DNA from 4 places in the Dyella sp. SYSU CM1112 genome. Region 1 is predicted to be linked to each of the others. Evidence: riboswitches for the same ligand, from Rfam matches in the RefSeq annotation. Region 1 holds a riboswitch; each other region holds the start of a gene.

Evidence for each region. A riboswitch is a leader RNA that binds a small molecule or an ion and turns the genes downstream of it on or off. The one in region 1 is predicted to bind cobalamin.
Region 2: another riboswitch for cobalamin. It lies ahead of cobO (cob(I)yrinic acid a,c-diamide adenosyltransferase); the one in region 1 lies ahead of AC4HNJ_RS05550 (ribonucleoside-diphosphate reductase subunit alpha).
Region 3: another riboswitch for cobalamin. It lies ahead of metE (5-methyltetrahydropteroyltriglutamate--homocysteine S-methyltransferase); the one in region 1 lies ahead of AC4HNJ_RS05550 (ribonucleoside-diphosphate reductase subunit alpha).
Region 4: another riboswitch for cobalamin. It lies ahead of AC4HNJ_RS09585 (TonB-dependent receptor domain-containing protein); the one in region 1 lies ahead of AC4HNJ_RS05550 (ribonucleoside-diphosphate reductase subunit alpha).

What each region holds. Positions count from the first base shown of each region.
Region 1 covers NZ_JBZEGI010000002.1:561,358-565,900, forward strand. Annotated here, with positions in the region: gene AC4HNJ_RS05540 (MFS transporter) at 1-743, shown strand, start outside; gene AC4HNJ_RS05545 (glycoside hydrolase family 27 protein) at 860-2,065, opposite strand; cobalamin riboswitch at 2,301-2,508, shown strand; gene AC4HNJ_RS05550 (ribonucleoside-diphosphate reductase subunit alpha) at 2,808-4,543, shown strand, end outside.
Region 2 covers NZ_JBZEGI010000002.1:216,380-220,922, reverse strand. Annotated here, with positions in the region: gene AC4HNJ_RS04140 (TonB-dependent receptor plug domain-containing protein) at 1-2,320, opposite strand, end outside; cobalamin riboswitch at 2,561-2,786, shown strand; gene cobO (cob(I)yrinic acid a,c-diamide adenosyltransferase) at 2,982-3,584, shown strand; gene AC4HNJ_RS04130 (cobyrinic acid a,c-diamide synthase CobB) at 3,581-4,543, shown strand, end outside.
Region 3 covers NZ_JBZEGI010000002.1:320,225-324,767, reverse strand. Annotated here, with positions in the region: gene metE (5-methyltetrahydropteroyltriglutamate--homocysteine S-methyltransferase) at 1-2,238, opposite strand, end outside; cobalamin riboswitch at 2,436-2,647, opposite strand; gene AC4HNJ_RS04530 (class I SAM-dependent methyltransferase) at 2,694-3,524, opposite strand; gene AC4HNJ_RS04525 (alpha/beta hydrolase) at 3,622-4,527, opposite strand.
Region 4 covers NZ_JBZEGI010000005.1:158,018-162,560, reverse strand. Annotated here, with positions in the region: gene zwf (glucose-6-phosphate dehydrogenase) at 1-891, opposite strand, end outside; gene AC4HNJ_RS09590 (GntR family transcriptional regulator) at 1,081-1,833, shown strand; cobalamin riboswitch at 1,957-2,216, shown strand; gene AC4HNJ_RS09585 (TonB-dependent receptor domain-containing protein) at 2,367-4,265, shown strand.

The DNA.
Region 1 (4,543 bases):
AGGCGATGGAAACATGGGGCTGGCGCATTCCCTTTCTTATCGGCTGCCTGATCGTTCCATTCCTGTTGCTGCTCCGCCGCTCGCTGGAAGAAACCGAAGCGTTTCTTGCACGGCATCGCCCCGGCATCGGCGAGATCTATCGATCGATGATGGCGCATGCCGGCACTGTGCTGGTCGGCATGGCGATGGTGATGATGACCACCGTGTCGTTTTACCTGATCACCGCCTACACGCCGACCTTCGGTTCCGCCGTCCTGAAGCTGTCGCACCTGGATGTATTCACCGTCACCCTGTGCGTGGGCATCTCCAATTTCATCTGGTTGCCGCTGATGGGCGCGCTGTCTGATCGCATCGGACGCCGCCCGTTATTGCTCGCTTGTACCTTACTTGCCCTGACGACCGCCTACCCTGCCTTGCATTGGCTGGCCGCGTCGCCCGATTTCGGCAAACTGCTCGGCGTGGAATTGTGGCTCTCCTTCCTCTACGCCAGTTATAACGGCGCACTCGTGGTCGCCCTGACGGAGATCATGCCGATAGAAGTACGCACCACCGGTTTTTCATTGGCCTATAGCCTGGCGACAACGGTCGGCGGCTCCAGCCTGGCCATATCGCAATGGCTGATTCACATCACCGGCAACAAGGCAGCGCCAGGCTTGTGGCTTTCTTTCGCCGCATTGTGCGGTCTTATCGCTACCTGGATGGCTTATCGCCATCCGCAACACCGAACGCTGCACCGACTTTAGTTTTTCAGCAACGGCATCGCCTACCAGTAACTTGATGCGTGCATGAATGCGTCATCCCCGCGAAGACGAAGATGACGCATCGGCATAGCGACGCACACCTACCAAGGCGCATGCTGCTAGCGTTTTGCTCCGCTCACCTTCAGCAGCACCACGCCATAAGCCGGCACCTCGAACACATGCCGGCTGTCGATCCGCCCGAGATCGCGGTGCTCCCACACATCGCGTGCCGTGACGCTATCACCCAAGCCGAGCGCCTTCAGATCCAACGTCGCATCCAGCGAGTGGTTGAGCGTGTTGAGCAAGCCCACCGCCATCGATCCATCCGCCAGCGGGCGCGACCAGAGCTGGATGGGACCAGCCTGCATCACGCGACCACCGGCGATGCCGCGTGCATCCTGATCGATCGCAAGCACTTCGCGATTAGTCAGCACCTCGCGCGTCACCGCACTCATGGACGATAGGTCATTGCCTGCAATCAACGGCGCAGCCAGCAGCGCCCACAGGCTCATGTGCGTGCGTTCCTTATCCTGCGAATCCATGCCCTGGTTGCCGATCTCCAGCATGTCCGCATCGTTCCAGTGGCCAGGTCCCGCGTAACGCTCCAAGCCTAGCTGCGAATTGGCGTTGAACATCATGCTGATGTAGTTCGCCTGGATGTCATCCGTGGTGCGCCACAAGTTGGCGCCCAGGTCCGCGCCCCATTCCCACACGCGGCCCCAGCCATAACTGCACAGCGCATAGACGATAGGACGTCCGGTGGCGTCCAATGCCTGCCGCATCCGTTGGTATGCCGCTTTCATCATGGCCGTTTGCTCGGCCAGGCTCTTTCCACGCATGTGCCGCGAAAAACTGCACAGATCGTATTTCAGGTAATCCACGCCCCAGCTTGCGAACAAGCGCGCGTCCTGCGCCTCGTGCCCGTAACTGCCCGTGAAGCCGCCGCAGGTCTTTTCACCCGGCGAGGAATAGATGCCGAATTTAAGGCCCTTGCTGTGCACGTAATCGGCCAGTGCCTTCATGTCGGGAAATTTCGCGTTCGGGTGCAGCATGCCGTGCGCGTCCCGCTGCCCCTGCCAGCCGTCATCGATGATGACGTAACGATAGCCGGCCGCCGCCATGCCACTGGATACCATCGCATCGGCCGCGTGACGGATGTCCACATCGGTGACGTCGGCGCCGAAATGGTTCCAGCTGTTCCAGCCCATCGGCGGCGTCGGAGCCAGCGCGGCATCGTTGATCGAAGCGGCCTGCACCCAGCACGGCCATAAGAGCAGGCATGCCACCCACCACCAGCGGACTGCCATTCGACGGTACCCGTTCATCGCTTCACTCCCCAGGGACATGCCTTGGAGCTTAGCGAACGACCCGCGGCTGTCATGTGTCCGGCGTCATTGGGACGCACCGGAAGGGCCGCGCCCCATCGACCATGGATCAGCCCGCCATCGTGTTATGGGCAGTCCGTCACAAAAATCCCGCAAGCCGCGCGGCGCCTGGTTTCAGGCTGCTTATCCACCGGCTTATCCACAAATTATTGGGTTGACCGACACAGATTACCCCGATATGTTGTGCTCCGTCGGTCGCCGTCGCCAGGTAAACGGAGGCGGCTCGGGAATCCGGTGCGAATCCGGAACTGCCCCGCAGCGGTAAGCGGAGACGAACGCCCCATGGGCACTGGTCGATTCGCGACTGGGAAGCCGGGGTCATTAGGCGGGTCGCAAGATCCACATCCGCAAGTCCGAAGACCTGCCGACACGGCATGACTGGAACGTCATGCCGCCGGTGACGGCTTCCGCGGGGAAGTGTGTCGCACGATGCGGATGTCACCCGCATCGGACGACTCCCCACCCTAGCTGCCACATCAGCCCTGCGCGCGGGAGCAGGCGGTTGAGTCCAGGGAGTCCGTCCATTCCAACCGGATCGTTCCGGCCGGGACGGCCTCCACAACCCGGAGTGTCCGACATGCAACCTCTCGATACCGAATCGCGCGAGCGCACCGCCGCCCGCGCGGACACGACCGCTTTTTCCGCCGATACCGATCCGTCATCCCCTGCCAGCCCTGTCACGATGTCCGTTACTGCCGAAGCTCCTTTCACCCTGACCCCGCCGCACAACCCCGGCCAGATGCGCGTCACCAAGCGCAATGGCAAGCAGGAAGTGGTCGACGTCAACAAGATCGTCCGCGCGGTAACACGCAGTGCCGAGGGCCTGCACGCTGTCGATCCGCTGCGCGTGGCGCTCAAGACCATCGGCGGCCTGTATGACGGCGCCACCACGCAGGAGCTGGATCAGCTTTCCATTCGCACCTCCGCCGCATTGACGGCCGAGGAACCCGAATACGGCCAGCTCGCCGCACGCCTGCTCAGCGCCTTCATCGACAAGGAAGTAAGCGGCCAGGAAATCCAGAGCTTCTCGCAATCCATTGCACGCGGCGCAGAACTGGGCATCCTCAACGCGCGCCTGCGCGATTACGTGGCCGAGAACGCGCGCAAGCTCAACGATGCGATCGATCCGCTCGCCTCGCGCCGCTTCGAGTACTTCGGCCTGCGCACGGTGTACGACCGTTACCTGCTGCGCCATCCGCAGCTGCGCAAGGTGATCGAAACGCCGCAGTACTTCTTCATGCGTATTGCCTGTGCACTGGGCGGCAATGAGATCGGTGAAACGCTGGAACTGTATCGCCTGCTCTCTTCGCTGGAGTACATCGCCAGCTCGCCGACATTGTTCAATGCAGGCACGGCGCATGAGCAGCTGAGTTCCTGCTTTTTGCTGGATTCGCCGCAAGATTCGCTGGAATCGATCTATGAAAAATACGGCGACGTCGCCAAGCTCAGCAAATTCGCCGGCGGCATCGGCCTGGCTTATTCGCGCGTGCGTTCGCGCGGCTCGCTGATCAAGGGCACCAATGGCCACTCGAATGGCCTGGTGCCGTGGCTGAAAACGCTGGACGCTTCCGTCGCCGCCGTGAACCAGGGCGGCAAGCGCAAGGGTGCGGCCTGCGTGTATCTGGAGCCCTGGCACGCCGACATCGAAGAGTTTCTGGAATTGCGCGACAACACCGGCGACGAAGCGCGCCGCACGCACAATCTCAACCTGGCGAACTGGATTCCCGACGAATTCATGCGCCGCGTGGAGCACGACGGGCACTGGTCGCTGTTCGATCCCAAGGTCGTGCCGCATCTGGTCGATAGCTGGGGCGAAGCCTTTGAGTACGCTTACCACAAGGCCGAAACCGAGGGCCTGGCCGTCAAAACGGTGAAAGCGCGCGAGCTGTATGCACGCATGCTGCGTACCCTGGCCCAGACCGGCAACGGTTGGATGACGTTCAAGGATCGCAGCAACGCCACCAGCAATCAGACGGCCAAATCCGAGAACGTCATTCACCTCTCCAACCTTTGCACCGAGATTCTGGAAGTGACCAACGCCGGCGAGACGGCGGTGTGCAATCTCGGCTCGGTCAATCTCGCGCGTCACGTAGTCGACGGTGCGTTCGACTTTGCCAAGCTCGCCACCACCGTACGCACCGCCGTGCGCCAGCTCGACCGCGTGATCGATCTGAACTTCTATCCGATTGCTACGGCCGCCACCGCCAACCGCAAATGGCGCCCGGTGGGTCTGGGCGTGATGGGTCTGCAGGACGTGTTCTTCAAATTGCGCCTGCCGTTCGATTCCGCCGAAGCCCTGGAGCTGTCCACGCGCATCGCGGAAGAGATCTATTACAACGCATTGGCGCAATCGAACGCGCTGGCAGAGGAATATGGCGCGCATCCCGGTTTCTCCGACAGCCGTGCCGCCAACGGCGA
Region 2 (4,543 bases), 340 kb from region 1:
GGTTGTAGCTGCCAGCCAGATCGAACACCCATTGCGGGCTGAAGGTCTGGTTAAGCAGGTACGTGCTGTTGCTATATGCCGTAAAGCTGCCGTAACGGGTGAGGTTGCCATTGAATGCCCAGTGACCCAACGTGTAGTTCTCGTTGAGGATCAACTTGCTTCGTGGCGTGGAGTTGGCCAGCAGGCCTTTGATGTCGCGATAGGTCACACGCTGCAATTGCAGGCCCAGCGCTTCCAATTGTGGCGGATTCGGCGCTACGCCCATGACTTGCGTGCGGTTGTAGTTATAGCTCAGCGTGCTGTCCAGCACGCCATCGTTGCCGAAATCCGAATGGTAGCTGGCGACGATGTCGCCGCCCTGAGTGCGTGTATCTACCGCGTTGGTGAAATACTGCGCCGAGCTATAGGACACATTGGTGATGCCATGCGCGGCAAGGTAATCCACCACCGCCGGATTGTTGAGTCCGCTCAGCGTGCTGGAGAGCACGATGCGGTTGTAGATCTGGATCTGGTAGATATCCAAGGTCAGCGTCAGCGGGTCGATCGGATTGAACACCGCGCCGACGGTGTAGTTGTGCGAGCGCTCCGGACGCAGTGACTGAGCTCCCAGCAATTGCGCTACCGGATTGTTCACTGGCAACAGGCCGGTCTGATAGATGCCAGGCGCTACCCCAGGTCCTGCGTTGCTGGGTGTCAGGTAAAGCGAGCCGATCTGGGAATAGTCTTCCTGCGCCAACGACGGGGCGCGGAATCCGGTCGAGACGCTGCCACGCAACGCGAAGCGATCGGTAAAGTCGTAGCGTGCAGCCAAGGCACCCGACACCGTGTTGCCGAAGTCGTTGTAATCCTCATGCCGTACGGCGAACGAGGTGCCGAGTTTGTCGGTGAGGTTGGTTTCCAGACTTACATACTGCGCTACGTCGCTGCGACTCCATGAGCCCACGTTCACGGGACTGTAGCCACTGAAACCCTGCGCGCCCCCGCTCACGCCCGATGTGCCCACGTAGTACGAACTCGGATCGCCAGCACTGATCTGATACGTGTCGCGTTGATACTCGCCGCCGAAGGCCAGCGTTACCGCATTGGGCAACCAGCTCAGGTTGAAGTCTTTTGCGATATCGACATCGGCGACCTGCTGCGCGGATGAGACCACGCCATCGAAGAAGCTGTTGGGCGTATAGCCAAAATCGTGCAGGAAGGCGTAGTTGGCGGTGTGGATCGTATCCAGCGATACACGATTGCCGCCGTAGTTGGCGCTTACATCCCAGCGCCACCCGCCACTGGTTGTGCCGCGTACGCCGGCTACCAGCGCCTGATCGGTGCTGCGAGCCTGTAGTAGCGGTTGATAGCCGCCGGGATAGAGCGACGTAAGCAGGGACGCTACTGATGACGGGTAGCCATAGGGATTGCGATACAGCTCGTCGGAAATCGCGTTGCGATCGTGGTAGCTGCCAAAGGCATAAAACTGGATGTTGTTGGTGAGGTCGTATTGCGTGTTCAGGAACAGATTGTGCTCGCTCACCGAGGGATCGCCGAACACTTGTTTCTCACCGAATTGGGGATAGCGGATGTCGACGCCGCCATGATTGGTCGGATCTTGATGCCCGTCATCCACGCTGATGCGCAGCCAGCCTTTGTCACCGCTCAATGGAATGCCGAAGTTGGCCGAACCCTGCCATTGTCGTCCGCCGCCGCGTTGGTATTGGCCGCCATCCAGCTCCACCGAGCCGCCTTGCGCACCATGCTTCAGAATGATGTTGATCACACCGGCGATCGCGTCGGAACCGTATTGCGCAGACGCACCGTCACGCAGCACTTCAATGTGATCGATGGCAGAAAGCGGAATGGTGTTGAGATCCACCGGAGCTGAACCGCGGCCGATGGTGCCGTCCACGTTCACCATGGCGCTGTTGTGCCAGCGCTTGCCGTCGACCAGCACCAGGACTTCATCCGGAGCCAAGCCGCGCAACTGTACGGGACGTTGCGAATCGGTAGTGTCGGTGGCGGAAGGGCGCGGAAAATTCAGCGAAGGAATCAGGCGCGCGAGAGCAGTGGAAAGTTCGGTGGTGCCGGTGCTTTGCAGGGCTGAAGCCGGTACGACGTCGATCGGCGATAACGAGGTGCTGTCGGTTCGATTCTGCGCGCGTGTGCCGGTCACGATCACGGCCTGCAGGTTTTTCGCTTTGTCGCTGGAGGCTGCTTGCGAGGTGTCCTGGGCAGCAGCGGTGGTGGCGAGTGCCAACAACACTGAAGCCGTGAGAAGTTTGATGGAATCGTTCTTGGGCCTGCCTTGATAAGGCGAGCGGTCGTCTTTCTTCATTGCGAGTTTTCCCCTAGCTTGTTGTTTTGCTGCGGGGCAGCAATTTCAGATTAATGACAATGAGGCGGACCATCAACCGACGATTAGGCGTCCGAAAGTCCAAATGGAAATATCGCTACCCGGCATGGACTTACTCCCTATGTCAGCCATTGACGCGGGCCGCCTCACGCCAGCATCGTTATCGGTCGGTGCAGCTGGCGTGTAACGACGCTCGGGCTAGGCGTCCTGGAGCAGGACATTTATGATGCTCCGGCCTAAGGTGACTGCTGGCCCTAAAGCCAGTGGTTGAAACGGGAATCCGGTGAGATCGCTCAGTGTCAGGGCGATGACTCCGGAGCTGCCCCCGCAACGGTAGGCGAGCAACAGGTCCACAGAGCGCCACTGTGCCGAGCACGGGAAGGCGTGGGCCAGAAGGCGCAGGCCTTCGCTCGCAAGCCCGGAGACCGGCCTTATGCGAGAGCTTGCCTCGGCAGGCTTTAAACCAGACAGGCGGAGGGCCGTGTCCGGGTGCCACGCCTCGGCGTGTTGCCGCATCATCTTCCTTCCGTGTGTCGAGCGCCCTTGCCGGGCACACGATAAGGAGTGCATCCATGAATGTGTCTTTCCCGTTTGCCGACCGTGCCGCGGTGCGGCCATGAGCGAACGTTCGCCGCGCGATGACATGACACCCGAAGAGCGTCACCGCGAACGCATGCAGCGCAAAAAAGAGTTGGTCGATCGCAAGATCGCGCGCGCCACGATCGATCGGGGCGTGCTGGTGGTGAACACCGGCAACGGCAAGGGCAAGAGCTCTTCCGGTTTCGGCATGCTGGCGCGTTCGCTGGGGCACGGCTTCAAGTGCGGCGTGGTGCAGTTCATCAAAGGCACCTTTTCCACGGGTGAGGAGGCTTTTTTTCGCCATTTCGCCGGCGACCAGCTCGACTATCACGTCATGGGCGAGGGCTTTACCTGGGAGACTCAGGACAAGGCGCGCGACATCGCAGCGGCGCAAGCCGCATGGTCCATCGCCGCAGGCATGCTCGCCGATCCCGCTTATGACTTCGTATTGCTGGACGAGCTCAATATCGCCTTGGTGAAGCAATACGTATCGCTGGAGCAAGTGCTGACGGCCGTGACGGCACGTCCCCCACGCCAACATGTCGTCATCACCGGCCGCGGCGCACCGGATGGATTGATCGCTGTCGCCGACACGGTCACCGAGATGCGTGTGGTCAAGCATGCTTTCGAGGCCGGCATCAAGGCACAAAAAGGCGTGGAGCTATGAGCCATGTCCGGCACTGCCCGGCCTTGCTGGTTTCCGCGCCGGCATCGGGGCAGGGCAAGACTTCAGTGACCGCTGCACTTGCCCGCTGGCACACCCGGCAGGGGCGGCGCGTGCGTGTGTTCAAGACCGGGCCCGATTTCCTCGATCCCACGGTGCTGGCCTGCGCCGCAGGTACGCCGGTTTATCAGCTCGATCTGTGGATGTGCGGCGAAGCGGATGTACGCAAGCGTCTCTTTGATGCCGCGGGCGATGCTGATCTGATCCTGGTGGAAGGTGTAATGGGGTTGTTCGATGGCGCGCCGTCCAGCGCCGATCTTGCACAGCAATTGGGCGTGCCGGTGATGGCGGTTATCGATGGTTCGGCGATGGCGCAAACCTTTGGCGCGCTTGCCTGTGGCCTGGCAACCTACCGTGAAGGGCTGTCGATGTATGGCGTGGCTGCCAATCGCATCGGTAGTGCTTATCACGCGCAGCTGCTGAAAGAGAGCCTTCCTGCCTCCTTGCACTGGCTCGGCGCATTGCCGCGCGAAGAGCGGCTTGCGCTGCCGGAACGGCATCTGGGTTTGATCGCGGCAGCGGAGCTATCCGATATCGATGCGCGACTCGATGCCTTGGCCGATGCGTGGGCGCAACATGCCGCAACGGCACTGCCGCCGCCTGTTGCATTCGAAACCTCGGCCAGCGAAAGCATTCCGCCCCTATTGAAAGGACAGCGTATTGCCGTGGCGCGCGATGACGCATTTTGCTTTATCTATCCGGCCAATCTGGATCTATTGCGCGCGGCGGGTGCGGAATTGTGTTTCTTCTCGCCTTTGGCCGGTGATGCCTTACCCGACTGCGAGGCCGTATGGTTGCCGGGTGGTTATCCAGAGCTGCATCTGGATGCCTTGTCGCGACGGACCGACTTGCATGCAGCCTTGCGCACGCATCGCGATACCGGCAAACCCATGCTTGCCGAA
Region 3 (4,543 bases), 240 kb from region 1:
GGCACCGACCATGGCGGCCAGGGCCGGTTCCGTTTCTTCCCAGCCGCGTGTCTTGAGCCCGCAATCGGGATTGACCCATAGCTGTGGCGGTTCCAGCACGGTCAAGGCCCGTTCGAGCAGATCCGTCATTTCGTCTTGCGACGGCACGCGCGGGGAGTGGATGTCATACACACCAGGGCCGATGGCTCCTGGATAGCGGAAGTTCTCAAAGGCTTGCAGCAGTTCCATCTTTGAGCGGCTGCTCTCGATGGAAATCACGTCGGCATCCAGCGCGGCAATGGTCTCGATGATGTTGTTGAATTCGCTGTAGCACATGTGGGTATGGATCTGGGTGGCATCGTGCAGGCCGCCGGTCGAGACGCGAAAGCAGTGGACCGCCCAATCCAAATAGGGCGCTTGCTCGGCTTGCCGGATCGGAAGGCCTTCGCGCAGTGCGGGTTCGTCAATCTGGATAACGTGGATGCCGGCGCTTTCCAGGTCATGCACTTCGTCGCGCAGGGCCAGGGCGAGTTGCAAGCAGACGTGCTCGCGCGGCAGGTCGTCGCGCACGAACGACCACTGCAACATGGTCACCGGTCCGGTCAGCATGCCTTTTACCGGCTTGTCGGTCAGCGACTGCGCGTAAGCCGACCAGCGTACCGTCATGGGGTGTGGCCGCGCGATGTCGCCCCAGATGATCGGGGGTTTTACGCAGCGCGAACCGTAGCTTTGCACCCAGCCGTGGCGCGTAAAGGCAAAGCCGTCGAGCTGTTCACCGAAATACTCCACCATGTCGTTGCGTTCGGGTTCGCCGTGCACCAGCACGTCGAGTCCGATACGTTCCTGGAAGCGAATGACGTGTTCGATTTCCTCGTGCAAGGTGGTTTCGTAACGCTGCTTATCCATACGCCCCGCGCGATGCTCGGCGCGAGCGTGGCGAAGTGCCTCGGTCTGTGGAAAGGAGCCGATGGTGGTAGTGGGCAATAACGGCAGCGCGAGCTTGTCCGCCTGCACTTTGCATCGATGCATCAGGCGAGAGCGACGCTGCGTGGCTTGCGGACTCAATCCGCGGACACGCGCACGGACGTCTTCACGCTGCACGCCGTGTGCCTGTGCGCGTGCGGCGAGCTGGGCGGCCTGTGCATCCAGAATAGCCGTGGCGTTGCTGTCGCCGTGGAGTTCGTTTGCATAGAGCCGTAGTTCTTCCAATTTCTGGCGAGCAAACGCCAGCCAGTTCTGCAGGTCGCGTGGTAACGCGGTTTCCTGCGCCGCGTCGACGGGAACATGCAGCAGCGAGCAAGACGGCGCGAGCCACACATGGTCGGTTCCGCGGGACTCGGCAATCGTTTGCAGGAGTGGCCGCACGCGTGCGGGATCGCTGCGCCAGACATTGCGTCCGTCGACAATGCCGGCGCTGAGCACGCCCTGCTGCGGCAGTGCAGACAGGAGTGCGGGAAGTTGTTCCGGTGCACGCACCAGATCGACGTGCCATCCATGGACCGGCAGGCTGGCGGCCAGTGAGAGGTTGTCGCCAAGACCTGCAAAATAGGTGGTCAGCAACCGCTTTGGAGAACGTCCCGTCGCCAAGGCTGTGTAGGCAATGCGGTAGGCGTGCCGGGTCACGGCATCCAGATCCTCTACCAGGCAGGGTTCGTCCAACTGGATCCAGGAAACGCCGGCGCGTGCAAGCTGCTCCAACAGTTCGAGATAAGCGGGCAGCAGTGCCTCGAGCAAGTCGAGTGCAGGGCTGCCGTCGCGGGTCTTGGACAGGCGCAGAAACGAAACGGGTCCAAGCAAGACGGGACGGCCTTCCAATCCCAGCGCACGCGCCTCAAGCCATTCGTTGAGAGGTTTGTTGACGGTAAGCCGGAAGCGCTGGCCTGTGTGGAGTTCCGGCACGATGTAGTGATAGTTGGTGTCGAACCACTTGGTCATCTCCAAGGCGTGCAGTGTGTGGTTGCCACGCGCCATGCCGAAATAGCCGGCCAACGCATCCTCCTGCCATAGGGGGCGGTAACGGTCGGGCACCGCGTCGAACAAGACGGCGGTGTCGAGCACGTGATCGTAGAACGAGAAGTCATTGACGGCGACCGTGCCGATGCCTGCCGCGTGAGCAAGCTGCCAATGTCGACGTCGTAGTGCGTGTGCCGTGTCGAGCAGGGATCTAGCGTTACCGTTGCGCCAATGCTGTTCCAGTGCGCGCTTGAGTTCACGGCGGTGGCCGATGCGCGGAAAACCAAGATAAGTGGTGTGTGTCATCGTGTATTCCTCATTGCAATGCGTGGCAAAGAGGAACGAAGGCAGACGCGACCAGGGCATTGCCATGTGCGCGCCGTCGACCTTCGCCCCCGCGGGCGAGCTGGGTAAACCGCGGGCAGGCTGGCGCTGCGTCAGTGGGCGACGCGGTGCCGGCTCTCCCCGCGGAGATCCCAGGTCGTACGAAGCGCCGTTGCGAACGGGTGGCTTCGGCTGGGGCAGGTCTTCGGGCTCGTGGACCAGGCATTACGCCGCCTACTGTTCGCCGCTTCCCAGGCAATAGCCCAGTGCTCATAGCGAAGGTCGTTTCCACACACCGCTGCGGGGCAGCGCCGGAATCCAACCGGCTTCCCTTTTAATTGCATCTCTTTATTCGGATAAAGAGATGAAAACCTCAGCGGGCGAACAGTAGCCTCAACGCATAGCCATGGTCAATGACTCTCGGCAGGGCGAGCCGGTCAATACACCACGGCGCGTGCTTGTACGAAGGCGAAGAAGAACACCGCGTTGGGATCGTTGCGCACGGCCTGTAATTCACCGCGCATGCCATCGACGGTTACCGCATCGGTTTTTCCGGCGGCAATGAGTTGTTCCGCGGCGGAGAGCAGCAGTTCTTCCCAGAACGCGATCATCTGCTTGCGGCGCCCGGGCTGACGATTGTCCAGCAGCACGCTTTTCACTTCGGTTTGTACGTCGCGATAACCACCGGCCAGCAGCAGGTTGCCGAGCTTGGCGCCGATGAAGGGATCGCCGCCGCTGTCGTATTGGTGATCGTTGAAGGCCATCCAGTAACGCAGCAGGTTGGGCGAGTAGGGATCGAGGAAGAACGAGGCATTGAGCACCTCGGTCACGTAAATTACGGCGCCAGGGCTGAGCACGCGACGAACTTCGCTCAGCACGCGCGCAGGGCTGGGCATATGTTCGAGCACCCAGCAGAGATAGGCGGCATCGAAACTCCGGTCTGCGAAAGGCAGATCGGCGGCGTCGGCTTGGCGCAGCGCGTAGCGCGATGCACACCATGCCTTCGCGGACAGGTTGCGTTCGGCGGCAGCCAATTGCGTAGGCGAGCGGTCGATGCCCGTGATGTGCAGGTCCGGAAAACGGCGCAACAGTATTTCGGTTTGTGCCCCGACACCGCATCCCACTTCGAGCAGATGGCTCGCATTGCTGTAATCGATGTGGCTGTAGAGGGTGCTTTCGAACATGCGCGCCTGACGCATCAGACGCGATTGCTCTTCATCCGAAAAACCATGGATGTAGGGGAAGTCGCCGGTAGCGATGCTGTTCATGCCAAGCTGTCCGCAACCCCATGCACGGCGTGCCTTCAATGACGCAGGCGCGTAGCTACGTTACTCCGTCACCTTGTTGCCGGGGAGTGCATGCGGCTCAGTGAGCAAGGGCTATGGGATGGGCGTGGATGAAACGCATGACGTCGTCCAGCGTCGGCGCATCGGCGTGGAACGGGCGAGACAGGGCAAATACCAATGCGTTGTGGCTTACGCCGGGGTACAGGCGCAACCAGACTTCTTCGTGATGCGCCTTGAGTACATGGGCAAGCGAGATGGCGTTGGAGGGTTCGACTTCATGGTCGGCTTCGCCTTGCAGCAGTAGCATGGGAGGCTCGTGACCGTGCACGAAACGCACGGGCTGGGCGCGTGCTTGTGAGGCGGCATCACGGCCGAACATGCCGAGCATGTCCTTTTCGCTGGCGGGAATCGGCATGAAGTCATAACAGCCGGCCAGGCCGATAAAGCCGGCCAGATCGAAAGGATGCAGATTGTAAGGCGTCAGCCACGATGGATCGGTTGCCAGCAGTGCGCCGATCTGGCCGCCGGCCGAGTGCCCCATCACAAAGATGTCGTTCGCCCGTCCACCCCATGCTGTAGCGTGGGCAAATGTCCACGCGACCGCTCGCGCGGCGTCCGTCATGAAGCCGTCCATCTTCACGTGTGGGTATTTCCGATAATCCGGAATGACCGTCACGACGCCATGCGAAGCCAGTGCCGTCCCCACGAAGCGGTACCACGCGCGTTCGCCGCGGACCCAACTGCCACCATAGAAAAACACCACGACTGGGGCGTGTTCCGCATTCCGTGGTCGGTACACATCCAGCTTCAGCTGGTGCTGCGGATCGAAGACGATGCCATGTTCTGCCACGATGCCGGCACGGCGATCGGTGGCGTTCAGTCCGGCAAACAGGCTCGCCTCACAGCCGCTGAGCAGCAGTGCGACGCTCAAGAGGATGGCGATATGCAGCGGAAACTTCAGCGAGCGGGCGAAGGAGAGGTACATCGTGGCGTGGCATCAA
Region 4 (4,543 bases), on a different contig from region 1:
GCTCTGCCCTTCGGCCGCGCCCGCCCGGTACTGGCCGCGCACGGTGAGTTGGGCAGCGTTGGCTTCATTGATCGGCTTGAGCGCATGCAGCACCTTGAGCTTTTCATCGCGCACCGCATCCGGCGACAGCGAAGAGGGCGGCTCCATCGCCACCATGCACAGCAGCTGCAGCATATGGTTCTGCACCATGTCGCGCAGCGCGCCGGCATGATCGTAATAGGAACCGCGGCGCCCCACGCCGAGCGTTTCCGCCACGGTGATCTGCACGTGATCGATATGGCCGGCGTTCCACAGCGGCTCGAACAGGGCGTTGCCGAAGCGCAGCGCCAGCAGGTTCTGCACCGTTTCCTTGCCGAGGTAATGGTCAATGCGGAAGGTTTGCGATTCCGCGAAGACACGGCCGACGTCATCGTTGATGCGGTTGGCGCTGGCCAGGTCATGACCGATCGGCTTTTCCAGCACTACGCGCGACTTGCCCTCGTTGAGGCCGTAGCCGCCCAGACGCTGGCAGATGTCCACGAACAATTCGGGCGAGGTGGAGAGATAGAACACGCGCACGTGATCGGGCTGTTCGCCCATCAGCTTGGCGAAGTCGTCCCAGCCGTTGTCCTTGCGGGCGTCGAGCGGACGGTAGTGCACCATTTTGAGAAAGGCGTCGAGCTTGTCCGCCTGCGCCTTGGCTGCGCCGTTGATGGCGGAGCGGACTTGCGCGCGATAACCGTCGTCATCCAGACCCTCGCGGGCCACGCCGATGATGCGGCTGCCGGGCTGGATCTGGCCGTCGATAAAACGATGAAACAGGGCAGGGAGCAATTTGCGTACGGCCAGGTCGCCGGTACCGCCGAAAATCACCAGATCGAACAGATCGACCGGTTGAGCAGGTGCAGTCACAACTCACCTCATGGAATGCGGGCAGTCGCGGGGATGCGGCTGCCAGGGGAACTCTGATCGTACCAATGACATACCAGGCCATACCAGTGTTTTCGGTGTGCAATCGTATGCAAAATTTTCCTAAGCTGGCGGCCACCCCGTGTAACGCCCTGTTGTGCCAGTGGTTCGCCATTGGTATGGTTGCCAGCTATGCAAAGTGCCCTGGCCGAGGAATACCGGCGCCTGAGCCGTGATACGACCACCCATCAGCCGCTGGCTTACCTGCGGCTGCGCCGGGCTATTCGCAATGTGATCCAGCATCGCGACATCGAGCCGGGCCAGACCTTACCCAGCGAACGCGATTTATCGCAGGTCCTGGGTCTGTCGCGCGTGACGGTACGCAAGGCAATTTCAGGCCTGGTTGAAGAAGGCCTGCTCACCCAGCGCCACGGCGCCGGCACCTTTGTGGCCGAGCGCATCATCAAGCCGATGTCGCGGCTGACCAGCTTTACCGAAGACCTGCGTGCACGCGGCTTGCATCCGCGTTCCGAATTCTTCGAACGCAGCGTGGGCGAAGTGACGCCGGAAGAATCGATGGCACTGAACCTTTCCCCCGGCGTGCTGGTGGCGCGCCTGCACCGCGTGCGCTATGCCGAAGATGAGCCGCTGGCGATCGAACGCAGCGTGGTGCCGGCCAGTGTGCTGCCCGATCCGCACGAAGTGCACGACTCGCTGTACGAAGCACTGGAAAAGCACAACAGCCGCCCCGTGCGTGCGTTGCAGCGCTTGCGCGCCGTGTTGCTGGCGGCGCGTCAGGCCCGCTTGTTGCATGTCAGCGTGGGCAGTGCCGGTCTGCATATCGAACGCCGCAGCTTCCTCGACGATGGCCGCGTGGTGGAATTCACCACCTCCTGGTATCGCGGCGACATCTACGACTTCGTAGCGGAATTGCAGACGGACTGATGCCGCGCATTACAACCGAGACATGACCTCCCCCGCCTACAGGAGAGGGGTCATTCGTTCTTGCGGTGGAAATGTTCTTGCGGTGGAAATAACGGCGAATTGCCCTGGCCGTCCCCAACCGCTACAGTGGCGCCCGTTTCGGGTGTCCCCTGTTCGCCCAGGGGATGAAACGGGAAGCCGGTGCGCTGTGTTCCCACAGCAAGGCCGGCACTGCCCCCGCAACGGTAAGCGAGCGCGGTAGCGCCGTCGGTCCATGACATGGCCGGCAGCTATCACGAACGGTCACACGCCACTGTGCACGACATGGGAAGGCGCCGTTCGGCGGCATGCGGATCCGCATGCCACTCGCAAGTCCGGAGACCGGCCCGCGACAGAGCCTTGAATGGCTCTCCAGGTTCTGGTGCTCGCGGCGGGCGAGGCACGGAGATCGCGCTGCAGCCGTCGCCTGCCCGCTCTTTCCGCTGCTTTTCCCCTTTGGCGCCAGTCATTCATCTGCGCCGCGCGGGGACGTGCGGCAAGGGGTCATACACATCATGTTGAAGAAGACTGCGCTTGCAGCGGCGCTGCTGGCCGGATTGGCCAGCCCGGCCCTCTACGCCCAAACCACCTCCGATCAAAGCGGCACGTTGACGCCGGTGATCGTCACCGCCACCCGTACCGCCATTACCGCCAACGATGCCTTGTCATCGGTAACCGTCATTACGCGCGAAGACATCGAACGGCTGCAGCCGGTTTCGGTGGCTGATCTGCTCACCGGCCTTCCTGGCATTTCCATTGCGCAAACGGGTGGCATCGGCCAGCAGACTTCCGTCTATGTGCGCGGCACCAATGCCACGCACGTGCTGGTATTGGTCGATGGCATACGCATCGGCTCCGTGAGCTCCGGCTTGGCCGCGCTGGAACAGATTCCGGTGAACGTCATTGACCGCATCGAGATCGTGCGCGGACCGCGCGCCAGCCTGTACGGCTCCGACGCGCTGGGTGGCGTGATCCAGATCTTTACCCGCCACGGCCAGCCTAACGGCGGTATTTCGCCCTCCGTCAGCGTGACGGGCGGCAGCCACGGTTTCGTCAACGGGCAGGCAGGCCTGTCCGGCGGCACCGATCATCTTTGGTACAACGCCAGCCTCGGCGGCGAATACACCGGCGGCATTCCCGCCTGCCGCATGGGTGCGGCGGAACTCGGTGTCGCCTGTTTCGTCGACGATCCGCGCAATGACGCCTACCGCAACTGGAACGGCTTCGCCAACTTCGGTTATCGCTGGGACAACGGCACCGAACTGGCCTTCGACTGGCTGCGCAGCAAAAGCAACGCCGAATACACCGGCAGCCCCTATGGCGGCAATGACGCCATCGAAGAGCAATACGTAGCCGGCGCGCGCCTGAGCTTTTCGCCGCTCTCGATCTGGAAAGTCACGCTCGACGCCGGGCAAACCCGCGATGACGACGCCACGTTCTACCAGGGCAGTTATTTCGGCCTGTACTACCCACGCACCGGCACCGGTTATTTCAATTCCCGCCGCAACCAGGCCTCGTGGCAGAACGACATCACGCTCACCTCCAATCAACTGCTCACCGTAGGCGTGGACTATGAGCAGGAACACATCACCAGCGACACCGCCTTCGAGCAGACCACGCGCGGCGATACCGGCACCTTTGCGCAATACCAGGGCACCTTCGGCCAGAACGAAATACAGGTCTCCGCGCGTCACGATCACAATGATCAGTTCGGCAACCACAACACCGGCTCCGCGGCCTGGGGTTATCACTTCGAACATGGGCCCGTGCTATCGGTGAGTTATGGAACCGCTTTCCATGCACCGACCTTCGACGATCTGTATTTCCCGGCTTTCGGCGGCGTGCCCACCTCCAATCCGGACCTGAAGCCGGAAACCTCGCGCAGCGTTGAAGTCGGCCTCACGCAACAGCTCGATCATTGGAATTGGGGTGTAAACGCGTACCAGACACGCATCACCGACCTGATCGGCTTCAACAGCGAATTCGTTCCTGTGAACATCAGCCGCGCGCGCATCCGCGGCATTGAAGGCCAATTCGGTTTCGATGTGGACGACTGGCGCGTACAAAGCTATCTCACGCTGCTGCAGCCGAAAGACGACGACGGCAGCGCCGACAACGGCAACATCCTGCCACGCCGTGCCGAGCGCACCGCACGCATCGATGTCGACCGCCGCTTCGGCAAGATCAATCTCGGCGTAACGGAATTCGCTTCCGGCAAGCGCTATGACGACGCGGCCAACGTCTATCGCCTGGGCGGCTACGCCACCACCGATCTGCGCGCCAGCTACACCTTCGCACCCGGCTGGCAGGTGGAAGCCAAACTGGCGAACGCGTTCGATCACAGCTACGAGACCGCCTACTACTACAACCAGCTAGGGCGTACCTGGTATCTGACCTTGCGTTACAGCCCCTGATAAAGCGGCGTGTTTGAGCACCCTATGGTTCGCTTAGCAGCAGCAACGGCTGCTACAGCGTAGCGGTCGGTCTCAGCGCACGCTCGGGCAATCCCGCCCCAACCCTCCTCCCCTGCATGCAGGGGAGGGCGCCATGTCCGGCAGTCCCGCAACACGTCTTTTCACATCTCCGGCCGCGCCATGCCTTTCGGCACGGCCGGACTTCAGGCACATTTGCAGGTCTGGCTTCCCAGGCATAAAGGTGCCCATGATTGCGCCCTTCTTTTCGCTTGCGCCGT